One region of the Pseudomonas sp. DY-1 genome, then DNA from elsewhere that is predicted to be linked to it. Evidence: predicted binding sites of a transcription regulator. Region 1 holds the regulator's gene; the other holds the start of a gene.
What was found. Region 1 encodes sigma-54, which starts transcription at its own class of promoters, with help from an activator protein. Its sites were predicted from a motif close to ANTGGCATNNANNTTGCTNT; they were not measured.

Region 1 (10,672 bases):
AGCGAGCGAGGCGAAGTCGGCCCTGAAGGCAAGCAGGTCGAACTGATCGACAAGGTCCGGGTGGCGCGCACCGACGGCAAGGGGCGCCCGACCATCCTGACCACTAGCCGCCTGACCGTGTTCCCTGACGAGGAATATGCGCAGACCCAGCAAGCCGTTAGAATCGACGCGGCCAATGGGGTGACCACGGCACAAGGAATGAAAGCGTACTTGAATGACAGCAGGATGATCCTGCAGTCCAACGTAAGAGGCCAGCATGAGGTTCGTTAAAACCCTCCCCCTGTTGCTCAGCCTGGGTACCGCACTCGGAAGTGCTGCCGCCTGGGCCCTGCCCACGGACCGCGATCAACCGATTCGCGTCCAGGCCGACAGCGCCGAGCTCGATGACAAGCAGGGCGTCGCGGTCTACCGCGGCAACGTCGTGATCACCCAGGGAACCCTGAAGATCACCGGCGATACCGTCACCATTACCCAGGACGCGAATGGCGATGTCGAGGTCTTCACCTCGGTCGGCAAGCCCGCTTACTACGAACAGAAGCCTGCGGTGGACAAGGAAATAGTCAAGGCCTATGGCCTGACCATCCAGTACTTCGCGGCCAACGAGCGCATCATTCTGCTCGACCAGGCCAAGGTGGTTCAGGAAGGCAACACCTTCGAAGGCGAGAAGATCGTCTATGACACCCAGCGCCAGATCGTCAACGCAGGCCGCGCTACCGGCAATAACGTGACCACTCCGCGTCCGCGAATCGACATGGTCATCCAGCCGAAGAAGAAAGAGCAGAAAGCACAGTAATGGCGACTCTCAAAGCCCAGCATCTGGCCAAGAGCTACAAGAGCCGCCAGGTGGTCCGCGATGTCAGCCTGTCGATCGACAGCGGACAAATCGTTGGCCTTCTCGGCCCCAACGGTGCCGGCAAGACCACCTGCTTCTACATGATTGTCGGCTTGGTTCAGGCCGACCAGGGCCGCGTCCTGATCGACCAGCAGGACGTCACCCATCAGCCCATGCATGGCCGCGCCCGTGCGGGCATCGGCTACCTGCCGCAGGAAGCCTCGATCTTCCGCAAGCTCAGCGTGGCGGACAACATCATGGCGATCCTCGAGACCCGCAAGGACCTCGACCGCGCCACGCGCCGCAAGGAGCTGGAAAGCCTGCTGCAGGAGTTCCACATCAGCCACATTCGCGACAGTCTCGGCATGAGCCTGTCAGGCGGTGAGCGCCGTCGGGTGGAAATCGCCCGGGCGCTGGCTACCTCCCCGAAATTCATCCTGCTGGACGAACCGTTCGCCGGCGTGGACCCGATTTCCGTGGGCGATATCAAGCAGATAATCCATCATCTCAAGGCCAAGGGAATCGGTGTGCTCATCACCGACCACAACGTCCGTGAAACGCTGGACATCTGCGAGACCGCCTACATTGTCAGTGACGGACAACTGATTGCCGAGGGTAGTGCGGAAGCCATCCTGGCCAACCAGCTGGTGAAGGAAGTCTATCTGGGCCACGAGTTCCGCCTGTAGCCTCCCGCGACATCTCCTACAAGATGGGTTGCGCGAGCTAGGAAAATCCTTCAAGGTCAGGCATATAATTTGCTTCCTGGTGGCGCTTCGGCGCCCTGTTGTGGATGGCGCGTGAGCGCCGGCGAATCAAGGTGCTAAGCCCTCTGCCATGAAACCATCGCTAGTCCTTAAGATGGGCCAGCAGCTGACGATGACCCCTCAGCTGCAACAGGCCATCCGCCTACTCCAACTCTCCACCCTGGACCTCCAGCAGGAGATCCAGGAAGCACTGGAGTCCAATCCCATGCTTGAGCGGCAGGAGGATGGCGACGATTTCGACACCTCCGACCCGATGGCCGAAGGCGACCAACTGCCTAACACGAGTAGCCAGGAAGCCAGCTTCCAGGAGTCCAGCGTCGAAACCAATGCCGAAGCCATGGAAGATGGCGAATGGCACGAACGCATTCCCAGCGAACTCCCTGTCGATACGGCCTGGGAAGATGTCTACCAGACCAGCGCCAGCAGCCTGCCGAGCAACGATGACGACGAGTGGGATTTCACCTCGCGCACCTCGGTCGGTGAAAGCCTGCAGAGCCACCTGCTCTGGCAGCTGAACCTGGCCCCCATGTCAGACACCGACCGCCTGATTGGTGTCACCCTCATCGACTGCATCAATAACGACGGTTACCTCGAAGAGACGCTGGCAGAGATAGTCGAGGCCTTCGACCCCGAGCTCGGTATCGAGCTGGACGAAGTCGAAGTCGTCCTTCATCGCATCCAACAGTTCGAGCCCGCAGGCATCGGTGCCCGCGACCTGCGCGAATGCCTGATCCTGCAACTTCGCCAGCTGCCTCCGGGCACCCCGTGGCTGACCGAGGCCCAACGTCTGGCTGGTGACTTCCTAGACCTGCTCGGCAGCCGTGACTACAGCCAGTTGATGCGGCGCATGAAGGTCAAGGAAGACGAACTGCGCCAGATCATCGAACTGATTCAGGCCCTGAATCCACGTCCCGGCTCGCAGATCGAAGCCAGCGAACCCGAGTACGTCGTACCCGACGTGATCGTCCGCAAGCACAACGAACGCTGGCTGGTTGAGCTAAACCAGGAAGCCGTACCGCGCCTGCGGGTCAATCCGCACTACGCGGGTTTCGTTCGTCGCGCCGATTCCAGCGCCGACAACACCTTCATGCGCAATCAGCTTCAGGAGGCTCGCTGGTTCATCAAGAGCCTGCAGAGCCGAAACGAGACTCTGATGAAGGTCGCCACCCAGATCGTCGAGCACCAGCGCGGCTTCCTGGAGTATGGCGAAGAGGCGATGAAACCCCTGGTCCTGCATGACATCGCCGAAGCCGTAGGTATGCACGAGTCCACAATCTCGCGCGTGACTACCCAGAAATACATGCACACTCCCCGCGGAATCTACGAGCTGAAGTACTTTTTCTCCAGCCACGTAAGCACCTCGGAAGGCGGTGAATGTTCGTCTACCGCGATCCGCGCAATCATCAAGAAACTGGTCGCAGCGGAAAATCCGAAAAAGCCGTTGAGCGACAGCAAGATCGCTGGTTTACTGGAGGCACAGGGCATTCAAGTGGCCCGTCGCACAGTAGCCAAGTATCGCGAATCCCTTGGGATAGCGCCTTCCAGCGAGCGGAAGCGACTGATGTGACGCGGAAATTGACCCACGCCAAAGTGTTCCGGTGGCAGGCCCGTTAGCCTGTCTCTTATACACGGGCAATAAGGAGAAAGCGGTATGCAAGTCAACATCAGTGGACATCAACTGGATGTGACCGACGCCCTGCGCGATTATGTCGGCGAGAAACTTGGCCGGCTCGAGCGCCACTTCGACAAGATCACCAATGTGCAAGTCATCATGGAGGTCGAGAAACTGAAACAAAAGATCGAAGCCACCTTGCACATCGCCGGCGGGGAGGTCGTGGCCAATGCGGAACATGAAGACATGTACGCCGCCATCGATCTGCTCACCGACAAACTTGACCGCCAACTGATCAAACACAAGGAAAAGCAGTTGAATCGCCAGCAGGGCGCTACGGCCCGCTGACACTCTTCCCCCTCTTATGATTCGACTCGAGCAAATCCTGACCCCCGGCCGTTCCCTGGTGAACGTGCCGGGCGGCAGCAAAAAGCGTGTACTGGAACAGATTGCCAAGCTGGTTTCCCGTGACCTCCCCGACCTCGATAACCAGGATATTTTCGAAAGCCTGGTAGCCCGGGAGAAGCTCGGTTCCACCGGTTTCGGCAACGGCATCGCCATTCCCCACTGTCGCCTCATCGGCTGCATCGCGCCCATAAGCGCCGTGCTGCGCCTTGACGCGCCAGTTGATTTCGACGCCATCGACGGTGCTCCGGTTGACCTGCTGTTTGTCCTGCTGGTCCCGGAAGCTGCCACCGATGAGCACCTTGAATTGCTCCGACAGATAGCCAGCATGCTTGACCGCAGCGATGTGCGCGAGCGTCTGCGCCAGGCTCCCGACAGCACCAGCCTCTACCAGGTAGTGGTGGACGTGCAGAGCGGACGCTAGGGCTTCATCATGCGCCTGATCATCGTCAGCGGCCGCTCCGGGTCGGGCAAGAGCACCGCCCTCGATGTTCTCGAGGACCACGGTTACTACTGTATCGACAACCTTCCTGCCGCCCTGCTTCCCGAGCTGGCCGAGCGGGCACTGTTGCACACCGAACTGCTGCAACCCCAGGTGGCTGTATCCATCGACGCGCGCAACCTGCCCAGTCAGTTGCAACGTTTCCCCGAGCTGCTCGTCGAGGCTCGCAATCGTCACATCAAATGCGACGTGCTTTACCTCGACGCCGAACACGACACTCTTCTCAAACGCTTCTCCGAAACACGCCGGCGCCATCCACTGACCAATGACAATCGCTCCCTGGCCGAAGCCATCCGGGACGAAGAACTGCTGTTGGCACCCATCGCCGATCTCGCCGACCTGAAGATCGACACCACGCATCTCAATCTTTACCAGCTGCGTGACAGCATCAAGCTACGCCTACTCAATCAACCCGAGCCCGGTACGGCCTTCCTGATCGAGTCATTCGGCTTCAAGCGTGGCATGCCTGTGGATGCCGACCTGGTGTTCGATGTGCGCTGCCTGCCCAACCCCTACTGGAAGCCGGAGTTGCGCGACCATTCGGGGCTTGATTCGGTGGTCGAAGAATATCTCGCAGGCCAACCGGATGTGGAGGAGATGTATCAGGATATCCACAGCTATCTGAGTAAATGGCTACCGCGCTTTGCCGCCAGTAACAGGGCCTATGTCACTATTGCCATTGGCTGCACCGGTGGGCACCACCGCTCGGTGTACATTGCCAATCGCCTGGGGGCGGCACTGAAACCCAGCTTGAAGAATGTCCAGGTTCGCCACCGCGACCTCAGTTAGAAGGATTGGAAACGCGATGCCCGCCTGCGAGATCACAATCATCAACAAGCTTGGCCTGCACGCCCGGGCAGCGGCTAAGTTCGTCGGCGTGGCCGGTCGTTATCCCTGCCAGATTCGCGTGGGTCGCACATCGGAAAGCCTGGTCGACGGGAAAAGCATCATGGCGGTAATGATGCTCGCCGCAGGTAAAGGCACCCCCATCCACCTGCATACCGAAGGCGAGCAAGATGACGACGCCCTCAATGCCTTGATCGAGCTGATCAACAACAAGTTCGACGAAGGCGAGTAATTCCCTCCCTGCCCCCGCTCAGGCTCCCGCCAACAAGAAGCAAGGCACGATTCACCTACCGCCGTTAGGCCAGCGCAGTATCCAGCACCATCATCAGGCAGAAGCCCGCAGCCAGACCCAGGCTGGCAGCTGTCTCATGCCCTTTTCGGTGAGACTCGGGGATGATCTCCTGGACTACGGCGAAGAGCATCGCGCCTGCGGCAAGGGCCAATCCCCAGGGCAATGACAGCACCGAAACCTGGACCAACCAGGCACAGAGCACTGCGAATAGCGGCTCCACCAGGCCAGACGCAGCGCCGATCAGTAGCGCGCGGCCTCGCGACATACGCAACCGGCGAGTAAAAGGGAAATAATCAGTCCTTCCGGAATATCTTGCAGTGCAATTCCCAGGGCCAGGCTATCGGCACCCGCCAGCCCCGCCCCTGCTGCGACTCCGACGGCCATTCCTTCTGGAATGTTGTGTAGCACGATCGCGATAACGAAAAGCAGCACGCGCGGCGTGATGATCACCCGCTTGCCCTGACCATCTAACTCCAACCGCGGCTGCGGCAGCACCTTGCCAAGACCGAACAGGCCGCGCCCAGTAGCAGACCGAAGCTCATCAGTGCACCCGCCGCCCACTTCGAGAACCCCAGTTCCCCTGCGGCTGCCAGCCCAGGCATCAGCAGGGAAAACACGGTGGCGGCGAGCATGACCCCAGCCCCAAAGCCCATCAGACTATCGGAAAGCCATCCGGAGATACTGCGCAGGAAAAGCACCAGCAGTGCCCCCAGTGCCGTTCCCAGCGCACAAAGCGAACCGGCGCGCAGCGCCTGCCAGAGATGCGCCTCAAGCACCAGACGCAAGGCAATCGACGCCTGCATCAACAGGATAAAGAGGCCAGCCAGTGCCACCAGCGCGCCAATGAACAGACGGACGGAACGGCCGCTGGTAATCAAAAAAGTCTGCATGCTGGACCTTGTTGAATTTCGTAGATGCGAACGGAGGCCCGCCCTTCGTCCACCAAGCGGTTCAGATCAGGGCCTGCCGGTAGCGCTGACCAAACTCAGCCCAATCAACGACGTTGTAGACGGCGCCGATGTAGTCGGGCCTGTGATTCTGGTATCGCAGGTAATGGGCATGCTCCTGGACGTCCAGCCCCAGGATCGGTGTGTTTCCCTGCATCAAGGGACTGTCCTGGTTGGCCGAACTTTCCACCAGCAGATGCCCCGTCCTGGCCACGCTCAAGTGGAGAAGTGGCCCGGCATCGCAGGCGCATTACTTCCGACGCCGGGCAACCGGTCGTTGCGAGGGGAGGCGCCGTATTCACTGATGAATTCGAGCAGACTCGTGTAGTAGTGCGGCTATGGCGCAGCGCCGCTTCCCCCTGGGAGTCGGGCAGACCGACATCGCCAATCGCGCCGAGCAGGTTGTGTGCAATTACCGGTAGCATCACGTCCAGCTCGTAGTTGCCGGACTGCCCGGCAATTGCGATCGCGGCGTCGTTGCCGATCACCTCTGCGGTAACCATTTCGGTCGCTTCGGGAATTACCGGGTTGACCTTGCCAGGCATGATCGAAGAGCCGGGCGGGAGCGCCTCGAGCTCGATCTCGGCAAGGCCCGCCAGCGAACCGGAGTCCGTACAGCGCAGGTCGTTGACGATCTTCATCAGCGATACGGCAGTGGTCTTCAGGGCCGCGGATAGCGCTACTGCCGCGTCCTGCGAACCGATCAGTGCGAAGAAATTTCGGCCCGGAGTGAACGGCTGACCGGTCAACTCGCTCAGTTCACGGCAGAACGTCTCGGCGAAACGCGGGTGAGCATTGATACCAGTCCCCACGGCGGTCCCGCCTTGGGCCAGTTGCTGGAGCGCCGGCTGCAGGTTCCGCAGATGCTCGATATTGGCCTGAATCTGCTGCGCCCGGCCATTGAGCACCTGCCACATACGCACCGGAATAGGCGCCAGGCCGGAGCCGGCTACCGTGGAAGTGGCGCGGAGTCATGGCGACGCGGGCATCGAGTTGGTCAATCATGACCACTTGAATGCAGAGGGATGCAAGCCGCCCTGACGGACTGCGGTGCGGCCGCAAACGAAAACGCGCCCTGGCAGGCGCGTCTCTACGGGGATGGAGCGGCTGGATCAACTGCCGGCTACGGTCATTCGCTCAATAAGGACAGAGCCTGTCCGGATATTGCCGCGCAGTTCCAGATCGCTGCCCACGGCAAGGATCTGACGGAACATATCCTTGAGATTGCCGGCAATGGTCACTTCCTGCACCGGGAACTGGATTTCGCCGTTCTCTACCCAGTAACCGGCCGCACCACGGGAGTAGTCACCGGTCACCATGTTCAGCCCCTGTCCCATCAGCTCGGTCACCAGCAGGCCGCGACCCATGCGGCGCATCAGGGCTGCGAGGTCTTCCTGGCCATGGCTGACGAAGAGGTTGTGGACACCACCTGCGTTGGCAGTGCTCGGCAGCCCCAGCTTGCGTCCGGAATAGGTGCCAAGGATGTAGGACACCAGCTCGCCCTTCTCGACGAAGGGCTTGGCATAGGTCGCCAGACCATCGTTGTCGAACGCCGCACTGGCCATCGCACGCGGAATATGCGGACGCTCGTCGATGGACAGCCACTCGGGGAACAACCGTTGACCCAGCGCGCCCTCGAGGAACGACGATTTGCGATAGAGATTGCCGCCGGAAATGGCGCCGAGGAAGCTACTGAACAAGCCGGTTGCAAGCTCAGCGGCGAACAGTACTGGCACCTCGCAAGTGGGCACCGGCCGGGCGCCAAGACGGGCTGCGGTGCGTTCGGCGGCGCGACGGCCGATGCTGGCTGGATCAGCCAGCTGACTGCCAATACGGCTGACGTCATACCAGTAGTCGCGCTGCATTTGCCCCTGCTGCTCGGCAATCATCACGCAACTCAGGCTGTGGCGGGTGCTCGCATAGCCGCCGACGAAACCATGGCTGTTGCCGTAAACCCGGCAACCCTGGTGGGTATTGAGGGTGGTGCCGTCTGCCTTGCTCACGCGCTTGTCGGTCTCGAACGCCGCAGTCTCACAGATCAGCGCCTGCTCCACCGCCTGCTCCGGGGTGATCGACCAGGGATGGTAGAGATCGAGTTCCGGCAGGTCGCGGGCCATCAGCGCCGCGTCGGCCAGGCCGGCACAATCGTCTTCGGAAGCATGCTTGGCGATGGCGAGCGCAGCGGCGACCGTTTCGCGAATCGCGTCCTCACCACTGGCCGAGGTGCTGGCCGAGCCCTTGCGCTGGCCCACGTACAGGGTGATTCCGAATCCCTGGTCACGGTTGAACTCGACCGTCTCCACCTCGCCCTGGCGAACGGTGGTGGACAGTCCCTGCTCTACTGAAACAGCCACCTCGCAGCCGCTGGCGCCCTGGCGCCGGGCCTCGGCGAGGATGCGTTCGACCCGCGCCTGCAGTTCCGGCAATGCCTCCGGGCCGACCACTTCTACTTCACTCATAGCCACTCCAGTTCAAATATTGTTCGACGCGGCAGGCGCAACCCGGCGCCTCACCGCATTTACCGCACTCCAGCGGCGCCAGCCGGGCCGGACAACGCGGCCCCGACTGGTTATCATGGCGGCGTTTCCCATTGGACCACCCCCATGTCTGAATTTTTCGACGACGACTTCTCCGGAGAGAAGAGCAAAACCCAGGTCAAACGCGAACTGCATGCCCTGCAGGAACTCGGCGAGCGCCTGACTACCTTCAAGGCCGACGTGCTGGCCAAGCTGCCGCTGACCGACGCGCTGCAAAAGGCCCTGGCGGAAGCGCCGAAGCATAAGGCGCATGTCGCCCGCAAACGGCACATCCAGTACATCGGCAAGCTCATGCGCGAGCAGGACATCGAGGCCATCGTCAGCCTGATCGACCAGCTCGACAGCTCCACCCGTGAGTACAACGAACGCTTCCACGCGCTGGAGCGCTGGCGCGACCGCCTGATCGAGGGTGGCGATGCCGCCCTGGAAAGCTTCGTCGCCGACTACCCGGAAACCGACCGCCAGCACCTGCGCGGCCTGATCCGTCATGCCCAGCACGAAGCGGCCCACAACAAGCCACCGGCCGCAGCGCGCAAGGTGTTCAAGTACATCCGCGACCTGGACGAAGCCAAGCGCGGATTGCGCTGATCCTCTTGGGGGCCGTCATCAGGCCCCCGTCCCACCGACCGTAATCGCATCGATCTTCAACGTCGGTTGACCTACGCCAACGGGCACCGATTGCCCGTCCTTGCCGCAGGTACCCACGCCGCTGTCCAGTGCCAGGTCATTGCCGACCATGGACACCCGGCTCATCGCCTCCGGACCATTACCGATCAGGGTGGCGCCTTTCACCGGTGCAGTGATCTTGCCGTTCTCGATCAGGTAGGCCTCGCTGGTGGAGAAGACGAACTTGCCACTGGTGATATCCACCTGACCTCCTCCCAGGTTCGCGCAGTAGATGCCGCGTTCCACCGATTCGATAATCTCCTGAGGATCGCTCTTGCCGGCCAGCATGTAAGTGTTGGTCATGCGCGGCATCGGCAGGTGCGCATAGGACTCACGGCGGCCGTTGCCGGTACGCGCCACCTTCATCAGGCGGGCGTTGAGCTTGTCCTGCATGTAACCCTTGAGCACGCCGTTCTCGATCAGCGTGGTGCACTGGGTCGGAGTGCCTTCGTCGTCGACGCTGAGGGATCCGCGGCGATAAGCCAGGGTGCCGTCGTCAACAATGGTGCAAAGGCTGGAGGCGACCTTCTCGCCGATACGACCGCTATAGGCCGAGCTGCCCTTGCGATTGAAATCGCCTTCAAGACCATGGCCCACGGCTTCGTGCAACAGAACACCGGACCAGCCTGCGCCCATCACCACCGGCAGGGTGCCCGCCGGCGCCGGAATGGCTTCCAGGTTGACCAGCGCCTGACGTAGCGCCTCACGCGCATAGCCCATGGCGCGATCTTCCTGCAGGAAGTAACGGTAGTCGGTGCGCCCGCCACCGCCGTGGCCACCGCGCTCGCGACGACCATTCTGCTCAACGATGACACTGACGTTGAAACGCACCAGCGGGCGGATATCTGCGCCCAGGCTGCCGTCACTGGCGGCGATCAGGATACGTTCCCAGACGCCGGCCATGCTCACGGTGACCTGCTTGATTCGCGGGTCCAGCGCGCGGGTGGCGACGTCCACCTGCTTCAGCAGCTCAACTTTCTCGGCACGGCTGATCACATCGAGCGGGCTGCTGGAATCGTAGAGCCGGGTGATCTGAGGGCTGGCGAAGGCCTGAACCCGGCCCGCCTGGCCGGCGCGGGAAATCGAGCGCGCGGCACGCGCGGCCTGACGCAAAGCATCGGCGGTGATGGCATTGCTGTAGGCGAAGCCGGTCTTCTCACCGGACTGAGCGCGCACGCCAACGCCTTGATCAAGGTGGAAACTGCCTTCCTTGACGATGCCGTCTTCAAGCACCCAGGACTCGGAAATCTGCCCCTGGAAGTAGAGATC
Region 2 (10,672 bases), 2.8 Mb from region 1:
GGGCATATTTCCCTTTCGGGTGTTGTATTAGCCCACTCCCGACAGTGCAGAGTTTTGCGGACGCGAGTATGCCGCGAGCACAAAAAAGCCGCTGAGCTTTCGGGAGCGGTGATCCGCTGCTTGATAGGCGTTTCTTAGGCGCCAGCGAAAGAGGGTATGGACGGTGCCGGAAAGCGGCAATGTCGAAGGCGTGTGCGAAAGGGCTGATTGGGGAAGCGGATTCTGGGCGGCTCAGAGGCCCAGAAACGAAAAGACCATCAAGTGGGCCTTGATCTGAGGAGGTCTGGAGCGGGCGAAGGGCATCGAACTCTTATGACCTGTCCCCGGAAGACGCTCGACTACGCAACTGGCGGTCGGTAGTGAATGGCAGCTACCGGTTGAATCCACAGTTGATTGTGGACACCAGTACGTCACGGGAGCGCTCCTGGCATCCAATGAGGCGTCAGGTCATGAGGCTCGGAAGTGCCCAGCAGGTCGAATACCACTTTGAATCGCGTCGATTCGTGCGTCGATCAGCGGAGTGAGCAAGGCATAGAGGTCGGTAGGCTGGAGTGCGGTTCGCTGTACACCCATTAGCTCAGTGGACAGACGCCCCAGGGCCGCGCGGAGGGGCACGTCTGCATTCTTCAGCAGGCGATCATGCAGGTACTGCAGCTGAATGCGAAGCTCCAGCGGGCAGTGTTCCTGGGCAGCCGCGCGAATCGAAAGACCTCGCAGTCGGCCGAGCTCTTCGACTTGCCAGCATCGCTCGGCGACCTCCGGTGTCAGTGCCAGCAGGTGGCAACGTTGCAAGTCCAGGTGCTGGATGTGGGCAAGCAGTTGCTCCAGCAAACGGCAATGCCCATCGAAGTCCTCCGGCGTGCGCAGCAGGCCTTGCCAGGTTCGATAGTGCCCCGACGCTGTCCAGGCCAGCCAGGACTGTTCCAGTTCGGCTGCAAGCTTCTGGCGGTGGTGCAGGGCCTCGCCACTGCTCTGAGCGCCCAGCGCACGATGGCGCTGGACGCCCTGCATGAGCACCAGGCCCAACTGCAACATGGTGCGCAGTTCTTCTTGCTGGCGGTACTGCCGGCGTCGATTGGCCCACAGCAGGGCCATGCACGACGCGGCGAGGGCCGTCAGTACGGCCAGTGCGGGCAGGCTCTGCATGATCATAGCGTCGCGTCGCTTGTGAGTCGGGTGAGGTAGCGGGTCAGGTCATGCAGGTCGTGGGTCTGTCGGCTTTGCACCTGAAGGCTGGTGCTGATCTGTTGCAGCTGTTCACCGAGGTCCTGGTTCGCCTGGTGATGCTCGACCAGGGCCTGTTGCATGTTGTCGAAACGCTGCAGGTTTTCCTGACTTTTGCGGGCCAGCCGATCAAGGCTCTCGGCGAGGCTGTTGCTCTGGCCGCTACCCCGCTCCAGCAGCTCGCGGTGATGCTCGACCTCATGGCTCACCTGCTTCACAGCTTCGGCAATGGCCGAGGCTGCAGCGATTATCTCGCGCGTGGTCCTGTCGGTAGCGGTAGCCATCTGCCGGACTTCGTCGGCCACCACCGCGAAACCGCGACCTTGTTCACCGGCGCGGGCCGCCTCGATCGAGGCGTTCAAAGCCAGTAGTTGGGTTCGCTTGGCCAGGTCCTGAATGCCATGCACCGACTGCTCGACGAGCGCGGTGCTGTGCAGCAATTGCGTCACAGCTCGGGCGGTGTCGCCGAGGCTGCTGCGTATGTCCGCCATCCCTGCCCCCAGTTGCCGAGCCGCCTGGCATCCTTCCTCGCCCTGGGCATGGGCGGCCGCGAAATCCGTCCGGGCGCTACTGGCCATTTCGTCCACGCTGACCAGGCTGCGCTCAATCTGTTCGCTGGCGGCTGCGATCATGTTCACCCGCTGGCTTTGCTCACCGCCCTGGACATTGGCTTTCTGCGCCAACTGTTCCAGCGCCTGGCTGGCGAAGCGCACCTCGCTGTTGAGGCGATCATTGCCGCGCAGTCGTTCACTGCACTCGACCAGCAGGTTGGCCTGGTCGTTGGCGGATTGAGTGCTGAGCAGGCGCGCCAGTTCGTCGAACCAGAAGGCTTCGCTGCAGCGCTGGCGCAACTGATGTAGATGCAGGGAGATCGCCAGGTAGAGCGTCACGAGGATAAATCCAAGCGCCATGACCGGCTGACCTGCATATGTGCAGGCCGCTGCTCCCAGTGCCGTCCCGATGGGCAGCCATGCACCGGATTGGACACTGGCGACCAGGGCGATACCTGGCTCGAATGGCAGGGAGGTCGTCCGTCGTCGAGGCGTTCGCCGGAGGTCCTGAGCGAGTCTGGTCGCTCCGTCGATTCCAGTTACACCGGAGTCAGCGAGATTGCTCATGCAGGGATTCCCACGTGGAGTGAAGACTGTGCGTTGTCCATGATCGTGCCGCGTCCTCGTGAACGGTTCGGCGGGATCGGTGTGGGGCAAGACGCCCGCACACCGATGTACCCACCAATTTGCGGTTAGTAGGTGTATTGCACCTGCACCCAGAGCTTGTCGGTATCGACCGTGCGGGCTCGATCATCCGAGTCGTAGCTGGCGTACTTGAGCAGTCCGACCAGGCCTTTCACACCTGGAATCGGGTGCGCATAGGACAGGTCGATCTCGCTGCCGTAGCTGTCGCTGCCCTGCTCGGTGTCGAAGTCGTGGTACCAGGCTTGCAGGCTGCCGCCGGCCAATGGCGCGGTGAACCCCAGGTAGGCGTCCTCGATGCCGTCGGCCGGCGTGGTGAGGAACTGGTCGGCCCAGCCCTGAAAGATGTGCTTGGTCGCCAGCGGCGTCTGGAACGCGCGGTTGCCGGGGCCGCTGTCACCACCCAGCACCTCGTACCCGCCCTTGAACTGCACGCCCTTGAAGACATACCCCAATTCCGCCAGGTAGTACTCACTGTCCAGGTCCAGCGGGTTATCGGCGTAGTCCTGCTGGCGTGCGTACTCCAGCGCATAGTTGAAACCGGCCAGCGCACCGTTCAGGCGCAGGCCGCTGGTCCGGCTGGACAAGCTGCCCAGCGGGGAGGTCGCGGTGGTCGCAATGTTGTCCAGGCCGAGCAGGTAGCTGTAGGCGGTCACTGCGAGTTCCGGCCGCACCAGGTACTGGGCATTGAACAGGTGGCTGTGGCCTTCGATGTTGGCCGGGTTGGTGCGGTTGTCGAAGCGGCCGTTTTCCGGGCCAAAGATGGTGTTGATGTTGTCGAGGTAGCTGTAGGTCAGGGTCAGGCCGTCGAGGGGCTTGAGTTGAGCGAGAGCCGCGTCGTAGGTCTGCTCGTTCTGCCGCCAGGCGGAGCCGCCGACGAAGCGTTGGTTATCCAGATTGATGCGCTGGCGGCCAAGCACGGCGCTGCCGAAGGCCTGGTCGTAACGCAGCAGGGCCTGGTTGACTTCGGTGCCGTCGGGGTCGACCACCATGGCGTAGTTGGTCTGGCCATTGCGGGTGCTGTTGTAGGCGGCATCGCCGAGGCGGCTGACGTTGTCCACTTCCACCAGGCCCGAGAGGCCGTACCACTTGCCGGTCTGGAAGCCGACGCGGGTGCGCAGGGTCTGGGCATTGGCGTCGCGCAGGTTGTTGTTCTGGTCAACGTTCTCAAAGCGGTAGCGGGCATCGAGGATGGCTTTGCCCCCAGTGAACAGGTTGCTAACGTCCTCTGCGGCCAGGGCGGCGTGACTGGTGCCGGCAACGGCCAGCGACAGCAGAGCGGGATTCAGCATGTGCATAGCGGTTTTCCTAGGTCTGAAAAGCGCAAAAAAAAACGTCACGGTGTCCGCGCTCCTGATGGAGAGGGGATTCCGCGACGTCGTTGTCGGTTGAGTGGCAGACACGCCGTTGTGCTGACCGGGGAAGGTCTTAGCAGGCACTGTGCCAGTTTGTTCAATTACTTGATTTGCCTGAAGTTTGTTTGGCGCCAAGAACATTTGGCGATTACGTCATGCACATGCGCGGGCAAGGTTGCATTGGTGGGGTGCGAAGCCGGGGACGGGGGCCCCTGCATGGGGCATGCGGGCAAGTCAAAACGCGAAAGCCCGGCACGTGGCCGGGCTTTCGCGAAGGGCAGGGCGGATACCTAAGCAGCAGGGCGCTGCTGGCGTTGGTAGAGGAACTCAAGCACCGCGGTGCGGTACTCGTGGTAGTGGGCATCGTTGGCCAGCGCCAGGCGATTGCGCGGGCGCGCCAGATCGACCCGGACGATATCGCCGACGGTGGCCGCCGGGCCATTGGTCATCATCACGATTCGGTCGGAGAGCAGCACGGCCTCGTCCACGTCATGGGTGACCATCACAACGGTACTGTGGGTCTCGCCGACGATGCGCAGCAACTCGTCCTGCAGGTGCGCACGGGTGAGGGCGTCCAGGGCGCCGAAGGGCTCGTCCATCAGCAGCACCTTGGGTTCCATCGCCAGCGCGCGGGCGATGCCTACGCGCTGTTTCATGCCACCGGAGATTTCACTGGGGTGCTTGTGCGCCGCGTGATCCAGGCCAACCATCTGCAATGCGGCGGCGGTGCGCTCCTTGAGGCGGGCCTTGCTTTCGCGGGCGCCGAAGACCCGCTCCACAGCCAGGTAGACGTTGCCGAAGCAGGTCATCCAGGGCAGCAGGCTGTGGTTCTGGAACACCACAGCACGCTCCGGGCCAGGGCCGTCGATTTCCCGGCCATTGCAAATCAGCCCGCCTTCGCTGGCGTCCAGCAGGCCGGCGATCAGGTTGAGCACGGTGGACTTGCCGCAGCCGGAGTGGCCGATCAGCGAAACGAACTCGCCACGGGCGATGCAGAGGTTGACGTTGCTGAGGGCCTGGAAGCGCCCCTTGCGTGTATCGAAGTGTTTGCTGACACCGGTCAGCTCGACGAACTTGTCCATCAGGGTTCTCCTGCTCTTGGTAGGAGCGAGCTTGCTCGCGAATGCGGTTCGCGAGCAGAGCTCGCTCCTACAGAAATGGTCAGTTGTTGTAGTCGAAGCGCTTGGCCAGCCACAGCAGGCTCTGTTCCAGGGCCAGGCCCACCAGGCCGACGATGATGATGGCGATGAGGATGTGCTCGACGTTGAGGTTGTTCCATTCGTCCCACACCCAGAAGCCCAGGCCGGTGCCGCCGGTGAGCATTTCCGCCGCCACGATCACCAGCCAGGCGACACCGATGGCCAGGCGGATGCCAGTCATCAGGTGAGGCAACACGGCGGGGAACAGGATGCGGGTGAGTACCTTGAACTCGGAGAGCTTCAGAACCCGCGCCACGTTGAGGTAGTCCTGCGGCACGCTGGCCACCCCGGCGGCGGTGTTGAGGATGATCGGCCAGATCGAACTGATGAAGATCACCCAGATCGACGCGGGGCCAGCGGCCTCGAACACCAGCAGGCCGATGGGCAGCCAGGCCAGCGGCGACACCGGGCGCAGCAGGCTGATGATGGGGGACAGCATTCCGGCCAGGAAGGTGAAGCGGCCGATGGCGAAACCCAGGGGAATACCTACCAGCGCCGCCATGCCGAAGCCCAGGCCGACCCGGCCCAGCGAGTGCAGGATGTTCCAGCCGATGCCCATGTCGTTGGGACCGTTGTCGTAGAAGGGATCGGCAAAGAGTTCCAGCGCCGAATGCCAGGTCGACAGTGGCCCCGGCAACCCTTCGCTGCGTGTCGCCACCAGGGCCCAGAGGCCGATGAACAGCAGCAGGCCGAGCAGTGGTGGGACCAGTGCCCGTGCCAGGTTGTTGAAGAACTCCACGGCTGGCTTGGCCAGTCGTGGAGCGGAGCTGGGTGCGGCCTTGGCCGGCAGAGGCAGCGGCGGAGTTACCGGAGCGTTCATCGTTACCTCCCGGGTCAGGCTTTGATGGCAAAGGACTGGGCGTAGGCGGCAGGGTTCGAGCCGTCCCACAGCTTGCCGTCAATCAGGGTGCTGCCGCGCATCTGGCTGGCCGGAACCGGCAGGCCGAGGGCGCTGGCCGCTTCACTGAACAGCTTGGTCTGGTTGACCTGGGCGGCGACGGCTGCGTAGTCCGGGTCCTGCTTGATCAGGCCCCAGCGCTTGAACTGGGTCATGAACCACATGCCGTCGGAGAGCCAAGGGAAGTTCACGTTGCAGTCCTTGCAGAAGGCCATGGCGTGCTTGTCATCCCATTTGTTGCCCAGGCCGTCCTCGTAGTGCCCGAGGAAGCGCTGCTCGATGACGTCCACCGGGGCGTTCACGTAGGCCTTGCCGGCAATGAGTTTGGCGGTGGCCTTCTTGTTCTCGTCGCTGGCCTCGATGAAGCGGCTGGCGTCGAGCAGGGCCATCACCAGTGCCCGTGCGGTGTTGGGGTTCTGCTCGACGAAATCGCGCGAGCAGCCCAGCACCTTCTCCGGATGGTCCGCCCAGATCTGCTGGGTGGTGGTGGCAGTGAAACCGATCTTGTCGAAGATCGCCCGCGCGCCCCAGGGCTCGCCGACGCAGAAGCCGTCCATGTTGCCGACGCGCATGTTGGCGACCATCTGCGGCGGCGGCACGGTGATGGTCTTCACATCGGTCAGCGGGTTGATGCCATGGCTGGCCAGCCAGTAGTAGAGCCACATGGCATGGGTGCCGGTGGGGAAGGTCTGGGCGAAGGTCAGTGGGTTGCCGCCCTTCTTGATATGCGCGGCGAGTTGTTCACCGTTGGTCACGCCAGCTTCTTTCAATTGGCGGGAGAGGGTGATGGCCTGGCCGTTCTGGTTCAGTCCCATGAGCACCGCCATGTTCTTCTGCGGACCGGCAACGCCGAGCTGGGAGCTGTACATCATGCCGTAGAGCACGTGGGAGGCATCGAGTTCGCCGGTGTTCAGCTTGTCGCGCACGCCAGCCCAGGAAGCTTCCTTGCTGGGTGTGATGGACAGGCCGTACTTGGCGGCGAAGCCCTGGGTGGCGGCCACGACCACCGAGGCGCAGTCGGTGAGGGGAATGAAGCCGACCTTCAGGGCGGTCTTTTCCGGTGCATCCGAGCCGGCGGCCCAGGCCGCGCTGCGCAGGAAACCGGGGGCGGAGAGGCCGAGGGCGGTCACGCCACCGACCGTGCCGGCAATGGCGATCGATTGCTTGAGGAAGTTGCGACGACTGTTGTTCACCGGGTCTTTGGAATCACGTTCGCTCATGGTGCTGTCCTGAATGGAGGGCAAAACAAAAACGGCGCACGCCAGAGCTCCCGAGAAGGAAAGGAGCTCTGACGGACGCCGTTGTCCGTGATCCGCGGCCCACCGCCGTTGGCGCGCTACGCAAGATTCTGCAGGTGAGACTGCAAACGCCTTGCCAGCTTGCCCAGCAGCCCGAAGCCATGACTTCGGCAGGCTGCTTTAGGTCGTTATTGTCTTTTAAATCAGCAGCTTGACTCTTTGGGTAAAAGTGCGGACAGGCTGGCGGCACTGAGCCATGTTCGTGCGGTGCAGAGGTGGCCTGAACGGTTTTGGTTCACTTGGAGTAGGAGTGCGGCGAGGGGCGGATGCCAGGAACGTAGTCCTGTGTCTGGGGCAACGACGGACCGCACCACAGTGCGCCTGCGTACGGTGTGTGGCTTGAGGTTGTCGCGGGTGTTTGCCCTGTCCATGTGGAGCGATGAGTTTGCACCCACATGGACTTGGCCGATTTCTACTCGCTGTTCAGACGCCGAGCATCTCGTGCGTGGCGATGATCTGTTCGGCCACCTGGATCAATCGTTGTTGACGCCCCATGGCCTGGCGACGCATCAAGGTGTAGGCGGCATCCTCGTCACAGCTTTTCATCTTCATCAGTAGGCCCTTGGCCAACTCGATGCGTTTGCGTTCGGCCAATTGGGTATCCCGCACCAGCAACTGGGTACGCAGGGCCTGGTCAGCCTCGAAGCGCGCCATGGCCACGTCCAGGATCGGCCGCAGGCGTTCGGCGTGAATGCCCTCGATCACGTAGGCGCTGACACCGGCCCGAATCGCCTGGCGCATCAGCTCGGGATCGTGGTCGTCGGTGAACATGACGATCGGGTGAGGCCGGTCGCGGCTGACCATCACTACCTGTTCCATCATGTCGCGACCCGCGGATTCGGTGTCTATCAGCACGACATCGGGGCGCGCGGCTTCGATCCGCTCAGGCAGGTTGATACTCAGGCCGGTTTCGTCCATGACCTCGAAACCGGCCTCCACCAGGGCATTGCGCAGACGGCCGACTTTCTTCGGGGTGTCATCAATCAGGAGAATGCGGAGCATGCTGTGATCAACTCCAGGCGTCAGAGGGAAGCAGCCGCAATGGCGGAGCTGCGGGCATGGATGGCGAAGCTGCGGGCGTAGCCGGCCGGATCGGTGCCGTCCCAGACATGGCCGTCGAACAGCCTGGAGCTGCGCATGGGGTGCTCGGGGACCACGATGCCCAGTGCTTCGGCCGCTTCGCGGTAGAGCGCAAGCTGGTGGACTCGACGGGCCACGCCGATGTAATCCGGGTCTTCCCTGAGCAGCCCCCAGCGACGGAACTGGGTCATGAACCACATGCCATCGGACAGCCAGGGCATGGTCGCCTCTCCGTCGGCAAAGAAGCGCAACGGGTGATCATCGCGCCAGGCGTAGCCGAGGCCGTCCTCGTAGAAACCGAGAAAACGCGGCTCAATGGCTGAGAGTGGTGCATCGAGGTATTCGCCGCCGCTGATCAGTTGGGCGGTGCTGCGCTTGTTGTCGTCGCTGGCGTCGATGAAGCGGCTAGCCTCGAGCACCGCCATGGTCAGGGCGCGGGCGGTGTTGGGGTACTGCTCCACGAAGGCGCGAGTGCAGGCGAGCACCTTTTCCGGGTGGTCTGGCCAGATCATCTGACTGGTCGCCAGGGTGAAGCCTTGTTTCTCATCCACGGCGAGCGCGCCCCAGGGGCCGCCGGCACAAAAACCGTCGATGTGTCCTGTCTTGAGATGCTGGACCATCTGCGCAGGTGGCAGCACCACCGTGTTCACGTCTTCCAGCGGGTGGATACCCTGGGCCGCCAGCCAGTAGTGAAGCCACATGGCATGGGTGCCGGTGGGAAAAGTCTGGGCGAAGGTCAGCTTCGCACCGTGCTGGCGCACCCGGGCGGCCAGGGCGTCGGCACGGGTCACGCCTGCCTGACGCAGCGGTTCGGAGAGATTGATCGCCTGGCCGTTCTGGCAAAGTCCCATGAGGATCGCCATTTCGGTCGGGGCGCTGCCCAGTCCCAGGTGGGTGCCGTAGACCTGTCCATAGAGCGAATGCGCGGCGTCCAGTTCGCCGCTCAATAGTCTGTCGCGCAGGCCGGCCCAGGAGGTCTGCCGCTTCAGTTCCAGGGTCAGTCCATAGGGTTGGGCGAACCCCTGGGTAGCCGCGACTATCAGCGAGGCGGAGTCGGAAAGGGCCATGAAGCCCAGGTTCACAGTGCGCTTTTCCGGGGCATCGCTGCCCGCGACCCAGGCGAGATTGTCGTTACGGGTGCAACTCTTGTCGGTCATGTTGTTTGTCCCACCGCTGAACGAAAAAGGCGCCGCCCCAGTCACCATGGGATTGGTGACCGGGAGCGACGCCATCGTCTATGAACTGTCTCCGCCGTTGGAGGACGTTCGGAGTGCTGGTGTCAGCAAGTGATGTGCCATCGTTCAGCAAGGAAACTGAACGGAGGGCAGGGAAGGCCGGGAATATGGCGCATGAAGTAGTACTGGAAGCCAACGCCAGAGGCGAGGACGAGATGGAGAATGAGTTGCGTAGGTTTAGACATGGGTAAGTCCTCAGAAATGGAATTTCTTGGACTGACAGCTACCCATTAACCTCAATGCCGTCGCGGAAGGCCCGTACTAGAGCGGTTCCGTGAGGAGTATGGAGCGGGCGAAGGGAATCGAACCCGTTTCAGGTGGGTCGCAGTAGGTTGCAAAGTGGTGCAAAGCCCTGATCACTCGGCCTGCCAAGGCTTTGTCTCGTTGCTATGTGTCGCTGTGTATTCGACACATTTTCGACACCTCGCGGGTTTCGTTACATCCGCCGCGCCGCAGGGTTTCCTTTCCGGTAGGATCGTTGCAATAGCTCAATGTGGGACAGAGGAGGTCTGTAAATGAGCGCAGAAGTTATCGCGGCGATTATCGGGTTTTGTGGGGTTGCTTTTGCCGCCTTTCTAAGTTCTGTTGGATACCTTCTTAAGGCGCGAGTTGAGCTAAAGCGAAGTGCTCGTCTTGTTCTTTATTATCTTATGGAGATCAGATACACCATAAATACTACGCTCATTGATCCCAATAGTTTTTATGAAGGGTTCATGAGGGAGGTAAATAAAGTGTTTGAGGCGAGAGGTATTCCAGTAGCCGATCCTGTTATTGCTGAGTTGGTTGAAGCGGCGGTCTATGCTCATCTGTCAAATATGGTGGGGTCCATACGAATGGAGATTGATGAGGGGCTTTTGGTTGGCTATGAGGAGTCCCTGAAACTATTGGCGTGTGAAAAACCTGTTCTGGCCTATCAGCTAAGGGGCAAGGAGAGAATCCAAGAGGCTGCTTCTCACACAATTCAATATACGGAAAAGTTAGAGAAAGAAATCATTCCTGATATCTCCACTGGGAAAGTTCAGGATTTTCTCCTATCGTTCTCGCGTAGTAAGAAAGGTGAGTCTCTGAATGAGGTTGCCGATATGCTGGATGGAGACATCCTCATGCTCGCCAAGAACTGTGGGTTCCTTGAATATATAAAGTGCAAAAGAGCCTTAAAAAAGACCTCAAGGCTCCATGAGAACTTCGAT

Region 2: a site for sigma-54 is predicted at 9,527-9,546, ahead of D6Z43_RS27655 (CmpA/NrtA family ABC transporter substrate-binding protein). Genes of this name have one in related genera too.

What each region holds. Positions count from the first base shown of each region.
Region 1 is NZ_CP032616.1:3,113,742-3,124,413, forward strand. It holds gene lptC (LPS export ABC transporter periplasmic protein LptC) at 1-270, shown strand, start outside; gene lptA (lipopolysaccharide transport periplasmic protein LptA) at 257-793, shown strand; gene lptB (LPS export ABC transporter ATP-binding protein) at 793-1,518, shown strand; gene D6Z43_RS14705 (RNA polymerase factor sigma-54) at 1,667-3,163, shown strand; gene hpf (ribosome hibernation-promoting factor, HPF/YfiA family) at 3,248-3,556, shown strand; gene ptsN (PTS IIA-like nitrogen regulatory protein PtsN) at 3,573-4,037, shown strand; gene rapZ (RNase adapter RapZ) at 4,047-4,904, shown strand; gene D6Z43_RS14725 (HPr family phosphocarrier protein) at 4,921-5,193, shown strand; partial or broken gene D6Z43_RS14730 (ZIP family metal transporter) at 5,258-6,143, opposite strand; partial or broken gene D6Z43_RS14735 (Fe-Mn family superoxide dismutase) at 6,205-6,420, opposite strand; partial or broken gene D6Z43_RS14740 (lyase family protein) at 6,587-7,129, opposite strand; gene pmbA (metalloprotease PmbA) at 7,313-8,659, opposite strand; gene yjgA (ribosome biogenesis factor YjgA) at 8,804-9,325, shown strand; gene tldD (metalloprotease TldD) at 9,344-10,672, opposite strand, start outside.
Region 2 is NZ_CP032616.1:5,868,408-5,879,079, forward strand. It holds gene D6Z43_RS27620 (hypothetical protein) at 448-1,152, opposite strand; gene D6Z43_RS28605 (methyl-accepting chemotaxis protein) at 1,149-2,246, opposite strand; gene D6Z43_RS27630 (alginate export family protein) at 2,468-3,715, opposite strand; gene D6Z43_RS27635 (ABC transporter ATP-binding protein) at 4,063-4,854, opposite strand; gene ntrB (nitrate ABC transporter permease) at 4,934-5,791, opposite strand; gene D6Z43_RS27645 (CmpA/NrtA family ABC transporter substrate-binding protein) at 5,806-7,089, opposite strand; gene D6Z43_RS27650 (ANTAR domain-containing response regulator) at 7,591-8,169, opposite strand; gene D6Z43_RS27655 (CmpA/NrtA family ABC transporter substrate-binding protein) at 8,190-9,404, opposite strand; gene D6Z43_RS27660 (hypothetical protein) at 9,998-10,672, shown strand, end outside.